Regions from separate parts of the Aestuariimicrobium sp. Y1814 genome, predicted to be linked through region 2. Evidence: predicted binding sites of a transcription regulator. Region 2 holds the regulator's gene; the other holds the start of a gene.
The links. The regulator HrcA, encoded in region 2, represses chaperone genes, less so after heat shock. The targets are predictions, from matches to a motif close to TTGGCACTCGNNNNNNNCGAGTGCCAA.

Region 1: groL (chaperonin GroEL) is a predicted target of HrcA. The motif match lies at 4,807-4,833, and genes of this name have one in related genera.

What each region holds. Positions count from the first base shown of each region.
Region 1 covers NZ_JBNJRW010000006.1:119,766-127,799, forward strand. Annotated here, with positions in the region: gene ACQE3C_RS08900 (hypothetical protein) at 1-100, shown strand, start outside; gene ACQE3C_RS08905 (hypothetical protein) at 206-493, shown strand; gene ACQE3C_RS08910 (hypothetical protein) at 504-1,280, shown strand; gene ACQE3C_RS08915 (hypothetical protein) at 1,283-2,056, shown strand; gene ACQE3C_RS08920 (hypothetical protein) at 2,063-2,383, opposite strand; gene ACQE3C_RS08925 (hypothetical protein) at 2,380-2,817, opposite strand; gene groL (chaperonin GroEL) at 3,039-4,661, opposite strand; gene ACQE3C_RS08935 (hypothetical protein) at 4,891-5,367, shown strand; gene ACQE3C_RS08940 (DUF3263 domain-containing protein) at 5,395-5,697, opposite strand; gene manA (mannose-6-phosphate isomerase, class I) at 5,840-7,036, shown strand; tRNA gene ACQE3C_RS08950 (tRNA-Thr) at 7,339-7,411, opposite strand; gene ACQE3C_RS08955 (class I SAM-dependent methyltransferase) at 7,498-8,034, shown strand, end outside.
Region 2 covers NZ_JBNJRW010000003.1:262,136-270,169, forward strand. Annotated here, with positions in the region: gene ACQE3C_RS05405 (inositol monophosphatase family protein) at 1-732, shown strand, start outside; gene ACQE3C_RS05410 (MBL fold metallo-hydrolase) at 722-1,612, opposite strand; gene hrcA (heat-inducible transcriptional repressor HrcA) at 1,740-2,756, shown strand; gene dnaJ (molecular chaperone DnaJ) at 2,767-3,954, shown strand; gene ACQE3C_RS05425 (16S rRNA (uracil(1498)-N(3))-methyltransferase) at 3,951-4,727, shown strand; gene tgt (tRNA guanosine(34) transglycosylase Tgt) at 4,724-5,962, shown strand; gene ACQE3C_RS05435 (helix-turn-helix transcriptional regulator) at 5,969-6,961, opposite strand; gene ACQE3C_RS05440 (hypothetical protein) at 7,083-7,268, shown strand; gene ACQE3C_RS05445 (gluconate:H+ symporter) at 7,458-8,034, shown strand, end outside.

The DNA.
Region 1 (8,034 bases), on a different contig from region 2:
CATCGTCTACGAAGCTCGCGAGGAGGGCGGGCTCCGCATCACCCTCGGGCGCGCGGGCAGCGCCACCGCAGTGGACGAGAACCTCCAGCCGTTGCGCTGAGTGCCCCTGTCAGGCAGGGTCCACCGCCGCAGGCCATGACCCCGCCCCGTGCCATGATTCTGCCCACGAGCTGAACGAGGTCATCAAGGGGGAGGGCACCGCAGGATGAGCTACTACACCGAGACCGCACGACCGGACATGATCCGCGTCTCAGAGCTGATGGACGGGCTCGCCACCGACTACGAGTCACAGGTGAAGGGCGCCACCGGCCAGATGGGTGCGTTGGGTTGGCCCCTGATGATGTTCTTCTGCGTCGAGCCGTACAACCAGTCGCTGCGCTACGCCCGCGACGCCGCGGAAGATGTCGGGGCGAGCGTCACCGCCATGTCCACAGCCATCAACCAGATCGTCGAGGTGTATCGCCGCCTCGAAGACGCCGCCGTCGTCCGCTGAGGAGCCAGTCATGAGCGAGACCTCCCTGAACCTGGCAGGACCGGCCGTCGCGGCCATGTCCGGCCCATCCATCGCCATTCTGGCCACCCAGGCGGCCACGCTTGCCGCTGCCGCCGGGGCCACCGTGCCGAGCGGTGCCGCCACCATCGTCCTGGCCACCGACGTCGGCGCGATTGCTCTTGCCCTGTGCGACCCGGTGGCCTTCTTCACCGAGGGGGGCCAGTGGTCGACGGTGAGCCAGTACTGCAACGCCTTCACCAATGGCCTCGAACTTCCCATCGTCGAGCTGGGCAAGTCGTGGCAGGGTCCCGCTGCTGAGGCCTTCGTCGCGTACATCGACCAGTTGCGCACCGATGTCTTCCCCAAGATCGCGGCGCTGGCCGACGCGGAGAAGGCCCTGCTGGAGGCCGCGGGGTGGGCTGTGGTGTCGGCCGCCATGGGCTTCGTGGCCCTGAATGTCCCGCTGATCGTCACCGCCTTGATGCTGCTCGGCCTCGCCCCGGCCACCTTGGGGAGTTCCCTGGCCGGGCAGTGGCCGGCAGCTGCCAGCTGGGCCGCGCTGATCCTTGCCGCGGTCGGTTTCGAGATCAAGCTGTTCACCGATCTCAACAAGCAGCTCACGGCCGTCACGAAGGCCGGCGAGACCCTCTCGAACTACCTGAACTCCTCCATCACCGACCTCAGCGCCAACAACCTGCGCCCGCCGGACCTCAACATCCCTCCGGTCAACGCTGACATCGACGAACTGAGTGAGTACACCTCCCAGTTCGGCCCGCAGGGGGCATGACGGTGACGCAACCCCCGCTGCCGCCCCGATTCGCCGAGGTCTCCGAGGCCCTGCGCTCGGCCATGGGCGACCCCGAAGCCATCGCGGTACAGGCCGAGCGCATGCAGGCGCTCCACCAGGAACTGCTGTCGATCACGGCCGAACCCCAGGAGGGCCACTCCGAGTCCTCCCGCTGCACGGTCACGCTGGACGCAGGCGGCGCCCTCCATGCCGTCGCCTTCGACGGCAGCCTCACCTTGCGCCCGACGCCGACCACCATCACGCAGGAGTTCCAGGAGGCCTACGAATCGGCCAGGGCCACCGCCTTCGAGAACATGCGGACGAAGTACAAGGAGCAGTTCGACATTGAGCTGCCCGAGTTCGATGCCCGCACGGCCGAGGCCACCCAGGAGGCCGAGGCGGGGATCGCCGCGAGCCTCGCGCCGGCCCTGCAGGATTCACTGCTGGGGCCGAAGCTCGCCGGCATCGTCGAGCGGACCCGCGCCTTCGCCCAACGGGAGTTCGTGGGTACCGACGGCTGCGTCACCCTGACCATGCGTCCGGACAAGCAACCGACCACCGTCGAGATCGACCCGATGCTGTTGCGCGACATCGACAACATCACCTTGGGCGAGCAGTTCCTGCGCGCCTGGCAGAATGCCGCCGCTGCCATCGATGAGGCCCAGGCCGAACTCAGTGCTGTCGAATGGGGAGACCTGGATCCCCAGGTGATCCGCGCCCGCGCCGAGGAGTCCCTGGACGTCGCTCGACGCAAGATTGCCGAAGCCGGGTTCTGACGGCGCTCAGACCCGGGCACCGTCCAGGGTCCAGGTGCCGTTGGTGCCCTCTGCGGTCACGAAGAGCCTGATGCCCTCAGCCGTGCTGCGCACGTCCACGTACTGGATGGTGTCCCGGGGGATCTCCGAAAAGACAGCCTGCAATGCCGCCGCCAGCTTGTCGGCGGGCACGTCGGCCACCGCGAAGGGCTGCTCAACCAGCAGCGAAGCATTCGAGTCGCACGGCAGCGTGATGCCCTGGCCGCCCTCGCCGAATGTCGAGTGCTGCAGCCCGGGCAGGCACTGGGTGCCGCTGACGTCGGCCTGCTCGGGGGTGAAGACGGTCACCGACGGCGATCCGCATGGTGCCCACCTGCCCGCCGTGGCTGGTGCCGAACTCCGCCAGCACCTGCGCCAGTGAGGCGGACGTCCTTGCACTGCTGGTCGGCAGCGGCGCGGGCGTCGACCAGCTCCTGGATGGGCAGTTCGTCCACCGGTTTGGCGCCCAGGGACAGGTGGTTGACCTCACCCACCGAACCACCGCCGCACAGCACCCCGTAGCTGGTGAGCTGGTTGCCCTTGCGCAGGACGATGCCGCCGCCGGTGCTACTGAGGGTGAGCTCGGCGACCCCGTCCGCCCCGGTTTCGGTCACCCTCGCCGAGGCCTGCTCACGCACATGGTCGACGCTCAGGGGTTTGTCACCCCCGGTGCAGCCGACGAGGGCAACGCAGGCGATGCCTGCGGCGAGGACGGCCCGGAGCCTGGCGGTGGCGTGTCGCACGGGTCATGGTCATGACCGTAGTCCCCTCACCGTCCGGCCGGCGCGGGCAAGCCCCTACCAGCCGGAGGAACTGCCGGCTTGGTTCAGGATCGCATCGGACTGGTTGACATCCATCCAGTCCGCTTCGTCCGGAAAGGCCCGGGCGGACGAGGGGAACGCCGAACGGGCGGCCCTCCCGCAGGAGGACCGCCCGTCCAGCTGGTGCAACTGGTGGCGTGGACTCAGAAGTCCATGCCGCCCATGCCGCCGTCAGCGCCACCGGGCATCGCGACAGCCTTCTCGGGCTTGTCGGCGATGATCGCCTCGGTGGTGAGGAACAGGCCGGCGATCGAGGCCGCGTTCTGCAGCGCCGAACGGGTCACCTTGGCCGGGTCGATGATGCCGGCTTCCAGCATGTTGACGTACTCGCCGGTCGCAGCGTTCAGGCCGTGCGAGGTCTCCAGGCCAAGCACCTTCTCGACCACGACACCGCCCTCGAGGCCGGCGTTGCTGGCGATCTGGCGCAGCGGGGCCGAGGTGGCCGAGAACACGATCTGTGCACCGGTGGCCTCGTCACCCTCCAGGTCGACCTTGGCCGACTTGGCAGCCTGCACCAGGGCCACGCCGCCACCGGCGACCAGACCCTCTTCGACGGCAGCCTTCGCGTTGCGGACGGCGTCCTCGATGCGGTGCTTGCGCTCCTTGAGCTCGACCTCGGTGGCAGCGCCGACCTTGATCACGGCAACGCCGCCGGCCAGCTTGGCCAGCCGCTCCTGCAGCTTCTCGCGGTCGTAGTCGGAATCGGAGTTCTCGATCTCGTTGCGGATCTGCTGCACGCGACCAGCGATGGCCTCGGGGTCACCGGCGCCCTCGACGATGGTGGTCTCGTCCTTGGTGATGACGACCGAACGGGCCTGGCCCAGCAGGTCGAGGGTGGCGGTGTCGAGCGAGAGGCCGACCTCGGAGGAGATCACGGTGCCGTTGGTCAGGGTGGCGATGTCCTGCAGCATGGCCTTGCGGCGGTCACCGAAGCCGGGGGCCTTGACGGCGACCGACTTGAAGGTGCCACGGATCTTGTTGACGATCAGGCCGGCCAGGGCCTCGGAGTCGACGTCCTCAGCGATGACCAGCAGCGGCTTGGAGGCCTGCATGACCTTCTCGAGCAGCGGCAGCAGGTCCTTCAGCGAGCTGACCTTGGAGTTCACGATGAGGATGTAGGGGTCCTCGAGCACGGCCTCCATGCGCTCGGTGTCGGTGACGAAGTAGGGCGAGATGTAGCCCTTGTCGAAGCGCATGCCCTCGGTGAGCTCGAGCTCGACGCCGAAGGTGTTCGACTCCTCGACGGTGATGACGCCTTCCTTGCCGACCTTGTCCATCGCATCGGCGATGATCTCGCCGACCGACGGGTCAGCGGCCGAGATCGAGGCGGTGGCAGCGATCTGCTCACGGGTCTCGACGGGGCGGGCCTGCTCGGCCAGCTCGGTGACGATGGCCTCGACGGCCAGCTCGATGCCGCGCTTCAGCTCGATCGGGTTGGCGCCGGCGGTGACGTTGCGCAGGCCCTCGCGGACCATCGCCTGGGCCAGCACGGTGGCGGTGGTGGTGCCGTCGCCTGCGACGTCGTCAGTCTTCTTGGCGACCTCCTTGACCAGCTCGGCGCCGATCTTCTCGTAGGGGTCGTCCAACTCAATTTCCTTGGCGATGGACACGCCGTCGTTGGTGATGGTGGGGGCGCCCCACTTCTTCTCCAGCACGACGTTGCGGCCCTTGGGGCCAAGGGTGACCTTCACCGCGTCGGCGAGGGTGTTCATGCCCCGCTCGAGGGCGCGGCGGGCCTCGACGTTGAATTCAATCAGCTTTGCCATGGTTCCTGGGGAATCCTCCCGCGTCGGGGGCTGTCGAGCCCCATTGGTGGTGAACGCCAAACCGGTGCCCGCGACGGACGGCTCGTGGGAGCCTCACCTGCCTGGCGGCGGTAGCACTCTGACGCAACGAGTGCTAACACCATTCTTAGCACTCGACCCAAGCGAGTGCAAAGATCGGGACGATCCCAGCACGCCTGCGACCGGGTCCGGGTCCGGCAGAATGGACCTCGTGAGCAACCCACTGATGCCCCGCGTGCGCAACTTCGCGAACTGGTGCAACCTGTCGACCCCCTTGGGCCTGGTCGTCGCCGCGATCGGCCGCGCGCGGGTCTTCCGCGGCCCGGACGGGATCTGGATGGCCGAGGGCTACCGGTTGGGCTTCCCGATGGCAGGCGCCTTCACCATCGGTTCGGTGGTGCTGACCGCCTCACCGTCGTGGGCCGCGATCATGGCGCGTCGTCCGGGGTTGCTGGAACACGAGGTCAACCACACTTGGCAGTGGGCCTACTCGCTCGGGTTGCCGTACCTGCCGGTGTACGCGGCGGCCATGGGCTGGTCGTGGCTGCGCACCGGTGACCGCGCAGCGGCCAACTTCTTCGAGCAGTCGGCCGACCTCCAGCTGGGTGGCTACCGCAGCGCCCCGGTTCGTCCGCTGCGCCAGGGCTTCGCCCAACTGCGGACGATGGCCTCGCGCCCGCGCAAGTAGAGCGGTCGCCCCCGGTCGGTGGTGGGCTCAGCCGTGCTGGGCCAACCGCGAGGCTGACCGGGCCCGCTGGCGCTGCTCGCGCAGTCGGCGCAGTCGCTTGACCAGCAGGGGCTGGGCCGCGAGCGCAGCCGGGTCGTCCAGCAATGCGTTCAGGATCTGGTGGTAGGCGGTGGTGGACATGCCGAAGCGTTCACGGATCTCGCTGCTCTTGGTCGCGTCGGCGGCCCACCAGGACTTCTCGAACTCGAGAATGGCGGCGTCACGCTCGCTCAGGCCCGGCTCGGCGGCGGGCGCCTGCGGGACGGCAGTGATGTGGCTTCGAACTGACATGGCGACAGTCTAGCGACCGAATCACAGCCATGTCATTCATGCCGGTGGTGCCGCATTCGTTAGAATCGGCTGGGCACTCGCCCACCCGATGCTGCACCATTGCCCGTCGGACGACCCCCTGAACACACTAGGAACTCAAGAAATGCTGCTCCTCGAGGGCCGGATCCAGAACTACGCCTGGGGCTCGGTGGACTCCATCCCCAGCATCCTCGGCGTGGACCCGACCGGGGAGCCGCAGGCCGAGTTGTGGTTGGGAGCCCACGGACTGGCCCCGAGTGACCTGCCCGAGCAGGGCCGCGACCTGCGGACCTGGTTGTCGGAGCACCCCGAGGCGCTCGGGCAGCGTTCGGTCGAGGCCTTCGGGCCGCGACTGCCATTCCTGCTGAAGGTGCTGGCGGCGGCGCAGCCGCTGAGCCTGCAGGCCCACCCGAACCGCGAGCAGGCCGAGGCCGGGTTCGCCGCCGAGAACGAGCGCGGCTTGTCGCTGACCGACCCGCGGCGCAGCTTCAAGGACGACTGGCCCAAGCCCGAGATGGCAGTGGCGCTCACCGAGTTCAGCACCCTGACCGGGTTCCGCCCGGCCGCCCAGACCGCTGCACTCTTCGAGGGACTCGGGGTGGCTGCGGAGCTTGCCTCGGTGATCGGCCCGCTCACCCAGCGCAGCGGCAGCGCCGCCCTGGCAGAGGTCTTCCTGGACGCCCTGAGCTTGTCGGAGGAGCGTCGCGGCCTGGTCGACATGGTCGTGGCGGCGGCCCTGCGCCACCTTGATTCCCCCGGCGAACTGGGCAAGTTCGCCCGCACCGCCGTCGAGCTGGACGAGCACTACCCCGGCGACCGCGGCATCCTGGCGGCCCTGCTGCTGAACCGGCTCGACATGACACCCGGGCAGGCGCTGCACCTCTACCCCGGCAACATGCATGCCCACCTCAAGGGCACCTGTCTGGAGATCATGGCCAGCAGCGACAACGTGCTGCGCGGTGGGCTCACCCACAAGCACATCGACGTGGACTCGCTGGTGCAGGTCGTGGACTTCGTCGCCGAGGTGCCCCAGCTGGTCGAGCCGGACTGTTCGACCCCGGGGCTAAGGCACTACCCCACCCCGTCGCCGGAGTTCGACCTGTGGATGGTCGAACTCGGCCGCCACGGCCAGTCCGAGCCGGTCGTGCTGCCGGCCGCCGAGCATGCCCGGATCCTTCTGGTGCTCGACGGCTACCTGGCCTGCGCCAGCGCCGAGGAGACCACCGAACTGGTCAAGGGCCAGTCGGCGTTCATCCCCGCCGGCGAGATCGTCCGCGTCCAGGGTGACGCCGAGGCCGTCCTGGCCAGCACCGGCGCCTGACGGGCTGAGGGCGGCGCCTGAGCCGGGGGAACCTGCATTCTTTGCGTGGGCGCAAGGATTACACGTCCCCTGTACCCGATCGGGATGCATTCTTTGCGTGGGTGCAAGGACCGCAGCATCGTAGGAGCTTGGCGGCGCCGTCCGAGCGGAGCGAGGACAGAAAACCAGACGCAACCGACACCGCCGCCCGGCTGAGCGAGGAACGAGCGAAGCCCTCCCGCAAGCGAGCGAGGGACGAGCGAGCGCGCCGGGAACAAGATCTTGGCGGCGCCGTCCGAGCGGAGCGAGGACAGAAAAGCCCGAGCCCCCGGTGGGAGTCGAACCCACGACCGCCTGTTTACAAGACAGGTGCTCTGGCCGCTGAGCTACGGAGGCATGCCCGCGCAGCGGGCTCGTCCATTGTGCCGAAGTCACGGGGTCCGGCGAAATCGGGACGAGGGGTGCCCGGCTAGCATGGCGGGGTGAATCAGCACCGCACAACCCCCGAACCGTCGAAGTGGGCCAGGATCATCCAGGCCGACCCGGAGCACACGAATCGCTACATCCAGCGCTTCAAGGTGATGGAGGAACAGGGCCATGACCTCTACGGCGAGGCCAGGTTCGTCGATGCGATGGTGGGGCGCAATGCCCACATCCTCGACGCCGGCTGCGGGCCGGGGCGCCTCGACGGTTGGCTCCACGAGCGTGGCCACCGGGTGGTGGGTGTCGACCTGGACCCGGGATTGATCGCCGCCGCTGAGATCGACCACCCGGGGCCGACCTATTTCGTCGGTGACCTGGCCGAGCTCGACCTGCCGGCACGTGGCGTCGAAGACCCGTTCGACGTCATCGTCTGCGCCGGCAACGTGATGGGCTTCCTGGCCGAGTCGACCCGCGGTGAGGTGCTGCGGCGCCTGGCCAACCACCTCGCCGACGACGGACGACTGGCGATCGGCTTCGGCGCCGGGCGCGGTTATGGGTTCGACGAGTTCATCGGGGACGCCACCGCGGCGGGCTTG
Region 2 (8,034 bases):
GTGATCAACCCACGCTTCCGTGCGCTGGCCGACGACGAGATCATCGAGAAGGACGGCCCCGCAGACCTGGTCACCGTCGCCGACCGCGAGGCGGAAGAAGCGATCACCGCCCACCTGCTGGCCGCCTACCCCGACTGCGTGGTCATCGGCGAGGAGGCCACCTTCGAGAACCCGCGGCTGCTCGACCGCGTCGGCACCGCCGAACACGCCTTCCTGGTCGACCCGATCGACGGCACCAAGAACTTCACCGAGGGCAAGGTCGAACACGCCGTCATGGTCGCCGAACTCAAGCACGGGGTCACCACCCGATCCTGGATCCACCAGCCGGCGCTGGGCCACGACTACATCGCCGAACTCGGGGCCGGCGCCTTCCTCGACGGGCAGAAGCTGACCAAGCGGCGGCCGGTCACCGGCACCCCGCAGGGGCGCACCAGCCGCCAGCGGCTGCTGGACACCGACACCGGCGGTGAACTGCAGTTCCACCTGAGCAAGTGGTGCTGCGGGGTCGACTACCCAGACATCGCCAACGGCTCCAACGACTTCCTGCTCTACGTCAACAACAAGCCCTGGGACCACGCCCCCGGCGCCCTGCTGGTCGCCGAGGCCGGCGGGGGAGTGTTCAGCTGGACCGGCAGCCCCTACCAGGCCGGCAGCACCGAGAAGGGCCTGCTGGCCGTAGGCCACCCCGAACTGGTGCCCACCATCAAGCGGCTGCTCGACCTCAGGGTGTGATCAGCGGCAGCTTCGTCCGGGGCACCTGGCCGTGGCCGGCCAGTTCGGCGTAGAGCAGCGGCAGCGCCGCCTTGACGGTGTCGGGGCTGAAGTACCACTCCCATTCCGAGGCGCCCGGGTGCGGGCTGCCGCCGGGCAGGGTCGGGGTGTCGATCGCCTCGAGTGCCTGCTCCAGCCGCACCCCACGGTTGACCAGCGCCTCGGCCGACCCGTACAGGGTGGAGATGTGGGCCCGCTGCTCGAAGACCTGCAGGTGGGTGGCCACCGGCCCGTGGCCGGGGACGAAGACGCTGGTCTCGTCGGCGCCACCGAGGATGCCGTCCAGGGCCATCGGCCACTTCTCGATGGTCGACTCCGGGCCGACCTGCGGGTCACCGGAGGTCTCGAGCAGGTCACCGGTGAACCACACCCTGCGGGCCGGCACCTGCACCAGCACATCACCCTGGGTGTGGGCGGGCCCGAAGTGCAGCAGCTCGACCCGCAGGCCACCCAGGTCGAGGGCGTGCACCAGCGAGAACGGCCTGGTCGGCGCCACCAGCCCGGCGGGGGTCCCCGGCTGGGAACGGGCCTCCTCGAGGTCGGCCAGCAACTGCTCGTGACCGTAGGACTCGGCCCCGGGAATGCCGCCCAGCCCGTGGAAGTGGTCCCAGTGGCCGTGGGTGATCACCACCCGGTCGACCGGGCGCCCCACCAGGTCACGGGCCGACTCGGCGATCGCCCGGCCGTGGTCGGGGCTGGAGCCGGCATCGACGAGCAGCACGTGCTCGGAGCCGACGACCAGGCCGATGTTCACCCCGGCAGGTTCGCAGGCCATCACCCAGATGTCGTCTGCCACCGGCTGCCAGGTACTGGTCGTCCACTGCACGTCACGAGAGTCCACGCCCCCAGCCTGCCACGAAACGAGCACCCCACGAATCGGAGTAGACTGGCACTCGTTTGCCCGGAGTGCCAACAATGGCGGCCCGGGAGGAGCTGGTGGCCGGGACCGGTCAAGGAGGTGCGTGGGGATGGACGACCGCAAGCTGGACGTGCTGCGAGCCATCGTCACCGACTACGTCTCCAGCCGTGAGCCGGTCGGGTCGAAGGCCCTGGTCGAACGCCACAACCTGAGCGTCTCGGCGGCCACCGTCCGCAACGACATGGCCGTCCTCGAGGACGAGGGCTACATCACCCAACCCCACACCAGCGCCGGACGAATCCCCACTGACAAGGGCTATCGCCTGTTCGTGGACCGCCTCGGGGCGGTCAAGCCGCTGTCGGCGGCCGAGAAGCGGGCGGTGACCACCTTCATGAGCGGCGCGGTCGACCTCGACGACATCGTCTCGCGGACGGTACGGCTGCTGGCCCAGCTCACCCGCCAGGTCGCGATCGTCCAGTACCCCAGCACCGACGCCGCGGTGGTCCGCCACGTCGAACTGGTCTCGCTGACCGTCGACCGGGCCCTGGTGGTGCTGATCACCTCCACCGGGCGGGTCGAGCAGCGGGTGCTCGACCTGCCGACCCACACCGAGGACCAACTGGCGGCATTGCGCCAACGGCTGAACGTGGCGGTCGCCGACCAGCTGCCGACGGTGGCCGCCGACCGGCTGAACACCGTCATCGAGGAGACCCCGAACGCCGACCGGGTGCACACCAGCACCGTGGTGGCGACCCTGCTCGAAATGTTGGCCACCGACCCCAGCGCCCGGATCGTGGTGGCCGGTGTGCCGAACCTGACCCGGTTCGCCGAGAACTTCGAGACGGCCGTCCAACCGGTGCTGGAAGCGCTGGAGGAGCAGGTCGTCCTGCTGCGGCTGCTCGGCGAGACCCGGGTGGACACCGACGACGTGACCGTCCGGATCGGGCAGGAGAACCCCTACGAGGGCCTGCAGTCGACCTCGCTGGTGGCCAGCCCGTATGGTGAGCCGGGCCACACCTCGGCGAGCCTGGGCGTGATGGGCCCCACCCGGATGGACTACCCCACGACCATTGCTTCGGTGCGTGCGGTGGCACGCTACCTGGGCCGTTTCCTGGCGGAAGGATGACACCACTCAGATGAGCCGTGACTACTACGAGGTGCTCGGGGTTCCCCGCGATGCGACCCCCGAACAGATCAAGAAGGCCTACCGCAAGATGGCCATGAAGGTGCACCCCGACGTCGCCAGCGACGCTGACTCGGCCGAGAAGTTCAAGGAGGTGCAGGAGGCCTACGAGGTCCTGCACGACGAGCACAAGCGGGCAATTTATGACCGCGGTGGCGACCCCAACGGGCGCGGCGGTGGCGCTGGCTTCCAAGACTTCGGTGGTTTCGGTGGTGGGTTCACCAGCGGCGCCGGTGGGTTCGACTTCACCAACCTGGTCGATGCCATGTTCGGTGCCCAGGCCCAGCGCGGGCCGCGCTCGCGGACCCGCCGCGGGCAGGATGCGCTGGTGCGCCAGAGCTTGACCCTGGCCGAGGCCGCTTTCGGGGTCACCAAGCCGCTGACCATCGACACCGCCGTGGTCTGCCCCAAGTGCACCGGGTCGGGCGCCGAGGAGGGCTCGGAGCCGGTCACCTGCGCCACCTGCCACGGCCGCGGAGACGTCACCTCGGTGCAGCGTTCCTTCCTGGGTGACATCCGCACCTCGCAGCCCTGCCCCCAGTGCCGCGGCTACGGCTCCGTGATCCCGCAGCCCTGCGGTGAGTGCTCCGGTGAGGGCCGGGTGCGCCACAAGCGCCAGATCAGCGTGAAGATCCCGGCCGGGGTCAGCACCGGCAACCGCATCCACCTGGAGTCCCAGGGTGAGGTCGGCCCCGGCGGTGGTCCGGCCGGCGACCTGTACGTCGAGCTGGTCGTGGCCAACCACGACGTGTTCACCCGCGACGGTGACAACCTCGAACTGGCGCTGCGCATCCCGATGACCGCTGCCGCGCTGGGCACCAGGATCCCGGTGACCACCCTGGAAGCCGAACGCGACGACTCCGACCCGGCCGACCGCCAGGTCAACGTCGAGGTGCCGGCCGGCACCCAGTCCGGCACCCGCATCGCCATCCCCAACCGTGGCGTGCCCCGGCTGCGCGGCGGCGGACGAGGCGAGCTGGGCATCACCTTCGTCGTCCAGACCCCCACCAAGCTGGACGACCAGCAGCGTGACCTGCTGCGCCAGCTGGCCGAGGTCCGCGACGAGACCAGCATCAGCTCCGAGCCCGACAAGGGCCACAAGGGTGTCTTCGGGCGCATCAAGGAAGCCTTCGGCGGATGACCGACGCGCTCTACCTCGGCGAGCCCGACCAGGTCGCCCGGGCCGGGGTGGGCGACAGCTTCACCCTGTCCGGGGACGAGGGCCGCCACGCGGTGGCCGTCAAGCGCACCCGGGTGGGGGAGTCGATTCTGGTGAGCGACGGCCAGGGCCGCATGCTGCGGGTGCAGGTCGAGGCCGTCGACCAGAAGACCCTGACCGGGCAGGTGATGGGCATCGACCAGCTGCCCGAGCCGCGCTGGGTCTGGCGCGTCGTCCAGGCCCTGGCCAAGGGTGAGCGCGGCGACCTGTCGGTCGAGATCCTGACCGAGGTCGGCGTGCACCAGCTCAGCGCCTGGCAGTCGCGGCGCAGCATCGTCAAGTGGGACGCCAAGGCCGACAAGGGACTCGCCAAATGGCAGGCCACCGCGCGGGAGGCCGCCAAGCAGTCCCGGCGCGCCTGGGTGCCGCAGGTGCACCCCGAGGTGATCACGCTCAGGAACCTGCTCGCGCACCTGCGTGCGGTCGGCGGGCTGGTGCTGGTCGCCCATGAGGAGGCGACCACCCCGATCGCCGAGGTGAGGCTGCCCGCGGAAGGCCCGGTGACCGTGCTGGTCGGCCCCGAGGGCGGCATCAGCCCCGAGGAACTCACCGAACTGGAAGCCGCCGGCGCCACGCCGGTGCTGATCAGTGAGCACGTGCTGCGGGCCTCCACCGCCGGCGCGGTGGCGCTGGTGCAACTGCAACTGCTCGCCGCCCAGCAGCACGGCGGTGCCACGAGCGGGGCGACGTCATGACCGCCACGGACTTCGGGTTCACCCCCGGTGCGGTGCTCGACAACGGGTTGGGCCGCACCGGGGTGATCCACACCCCGCACGGTGAGATCGCCACCCCCGCCTTCGTGGCGGTCGGCACCAAGGCCACGGTCAAAGCCGTCGTCCCCGAAGCGGTCGCCGACCTGGGGGCCCAGGCGGTGCTGGCCAACGCCTACCACCTCTACCTGCAGCCCGGCGCCGACATCGTCGATGCCGCCGGCGGGCTCGGCCGGTTCATGAACTGGCCCGGGCCGACGTTCACCGATTCGGGGGGCTTCCAGGTGATGAGCCTGGGGGCGGGCTTCAAGAAGGTGCTGGCGATGGGCACCGACCGGGTCACCGACGACCAGGTCATCGCCGAGGGCAAGGAACGCCTGGCCCACGTCGACGACGACGGGGTCACTTTCAAGAGCCACCTCGACGGGTCGAAGCACCGCTTCACCCCGGAGGTCTCGATGCAGGTGCAGCACCAGTTGGGCGCCGACATCATGTTCGCCTTCGACGAGCTGACCACCCTGATGAACACCCGCGCCTACCAGGAGGAGTCGCTCGAACGCACCCGGCTGTGGGCGATCCGCTGCCTGGCCGAGCACCGCCGCCTCACCGAGGAACGCGCAGACAAGCCGTACCAGGCGCTGTTCGGGGTGCTGCAGGGCGCCCAGTACGAAGACCTCCGGCGCCGGGCCGCCCGCGACCTCGGTGCCATGGAGGTCGACGGGCAACGCTTCGACGGCTTCGGGATCGGCGGTGCGCTCGAGAAGGAGAACCTGGGCACCATCGTCGGCTGGGTCGCCGAGGAACTGCCCTTCGACAAGCCACGACACCTGCTCGGCATCAGCGAACCGGACGACTTCTTCGCTGCCTGCGCCGCCGGCGCCGACACCTTCGACTGCGTCAACCCCTCCCGGGTGGCCCGCAACGCGGCGATCTACACCGCCGACGGGCGCTACAACGTGAACACCGCCGCGTCGCGGCGGGCCTTCGTGCCGTTGGAGGAGGGCTGCGACTGCTACACCTGCACGCACTACACCCGCGCCTACCTGCACCACCTGTTCAAGGCCAAGGAGATGCTCTCGGCGACCCTGGCCACCATCCACAACGAACGGTTCACGGTGCGGCTGGTCGACAACATTCGGGCGGCGATGGCCGCCGGTGATTTCGAGGCCTACCGCGAGGAGTTCATGGGCCGGTTCTACGGCCCCGGCCAGTACAGCTAGCGGGCGTCAACTCGGATCGGGCCCGCTTGGCGGGTCCAGCGGGTGCAGGGATGCCGCCAGCCGGGTGACCAGCTGGGCCATCGCCGCCTGCAGTTCCGGGCCCTCGTCGATGCTGAAGTCGTGCGGGATCTCGGCCAACCACTCGGCGGCGAAGGCGTCCGGGGTGCTGGTGCTGCCGACCAGAACGCAGCGCCCGGGGTGGTCGGGGTGGGGGCTGAGCCGGCCCATGGACGGCCCGATCCAGTGCTTCACCTGCTCCAGCGGCGCATCGAAGGTGACCTGGAACGGGTAGCGCCACCCCATCGCCAGGTTCTTCTCGAACTCGGCGACCGGGTCCAGCCCCTCGGGCACCTCCGCGGTCACCCCGGTGTCGACCACCTCACTGATCCGGTCGATGCGGTAGGTGCGCACCGCCTTGACCCGGTGCGAATGGCACAGCAGGTACCACTTGCCGAACCGGACCACCACCGCCCACGGGTCGACGCGTTCTCGCCAGTGCCTGTGTTCGGTGGTGTAGTCCAGCTCGAGCTGGGTGTGGCCGGCCACCGCAGCGATGACGGCGGTGATGACCTCCGGGTCGGTGTCGACCCGCTGGTGGCTCGACGAGGTCCGGGCGTGCTGGATCATCAGCGCCGCCGGGTGACCGACCCGTTCGGGCAACGCGCCGACCAACTTGCCCAGGGCCTGCTCGACCGGCTCCGACAGGCCACCACCGGTGTGCGTCCCGTCCAGCGCGGCCATCACCAGGCCCAGCGCCTCGGTGGCGCTGAACAGCAGCGGGGGCAGCCGCAGCCCCCTGCCCAGCCGGTAGCCGCCGCAGGGTCCCCGCTCCGACTCGATCGGCACCCCGATGTCGCGCAGGGTGGTGATGCTGCGCCGCGCGGCCCGCTCCGAGACGCCCAGGCGCTCACCGATCTGGGCGGCCGTGGCACCCGGACGGTTCTGCAGCACCTCCAGCGCCAGCAGCGCGCGGGCAGTGGGTCCGGAGTCGGGGAACATTGCCCCATCGTGTCACCAATTCTGACCAGATGTCGTCCGGAACCACTCCTAGGGTGGAGTCAACACCACGACGAGAGGCACTCCGATGACAACGATGGCGACCCGGGCCCACCCGGTCCGAGTGGGCACACTCCAGGCCACCCGGCGCGCGGCAGTGGTGCCGCACAGCCGGCCCAGCCGCTGGACCAGCCTGCGGCGCTGGTTCGCGCGCATCCAGTGGGACCAGGTGGCACAGCACCGCGACGCCGACACCCGCGCCCTGCGCCACGAGGCCGAGCAGCGCCGACTGTTCGGTTCGCTGCGCTGACAGGGTCACTGCAGGCAGGGTCAAGGCACGAAGGGTGACCCGTCACACAATGCGTGACGAGAATCACAGTGAAATCACAATGAACATTCTCAACTATGTTGAGAAATCACTTCCATGGGGGTAACTGAATTCAGCTCTGGGCGCAGTCCTAGCATCTCGAACCAAACAGATACCTTCGAGAGGCCACTCATGAGTACTCCTGCGTTGGTTGCCACGCTGATCGGTGCGATTGCGCTGATCATCGTGCTCATCATCAAGTTCAAGCTGCACGCCTCGCTGGCGTTGATCATTGCCGCCTTCGTCACCGCCCTGGTGGCGCGGGTGCCCCTGGGTGAGATCACCGATGTGCTCGAGGATGGCGTCGGCGGTACACTCGGGTTCCTCACCCTGATCATCGGGTTCGGGGCCATCCTCGGCAAGCTGCTGGAGGTCTCCGGTGGTGCCGAACGACTGGCCTCCACGATGTTGAATGCCCTGGGCACGAAACGGGCCACTTTGGCCATGTCGATCCTGGGCTTCATCACCGGTATCCCGGTCTTCGTCGAGGTCGGGTTCGTCCTGCTGGTGCCACTGGTGTTCGTGGTGGCCAAGGAGGCCGGCATTTCACGGATCAAGGTGGGCATTCCGCTGGCCGTGTCGCTGATGATCGTGCACTGCATCCTGCCGCCCCACCCGGCGGCCACAGCCATCGCCGGCACCCTGGGTGCTGACATCGGCACGGTCATCATCGCCGGCATCCTGGTCGGCCTGCCCGCCGCCCTGATCG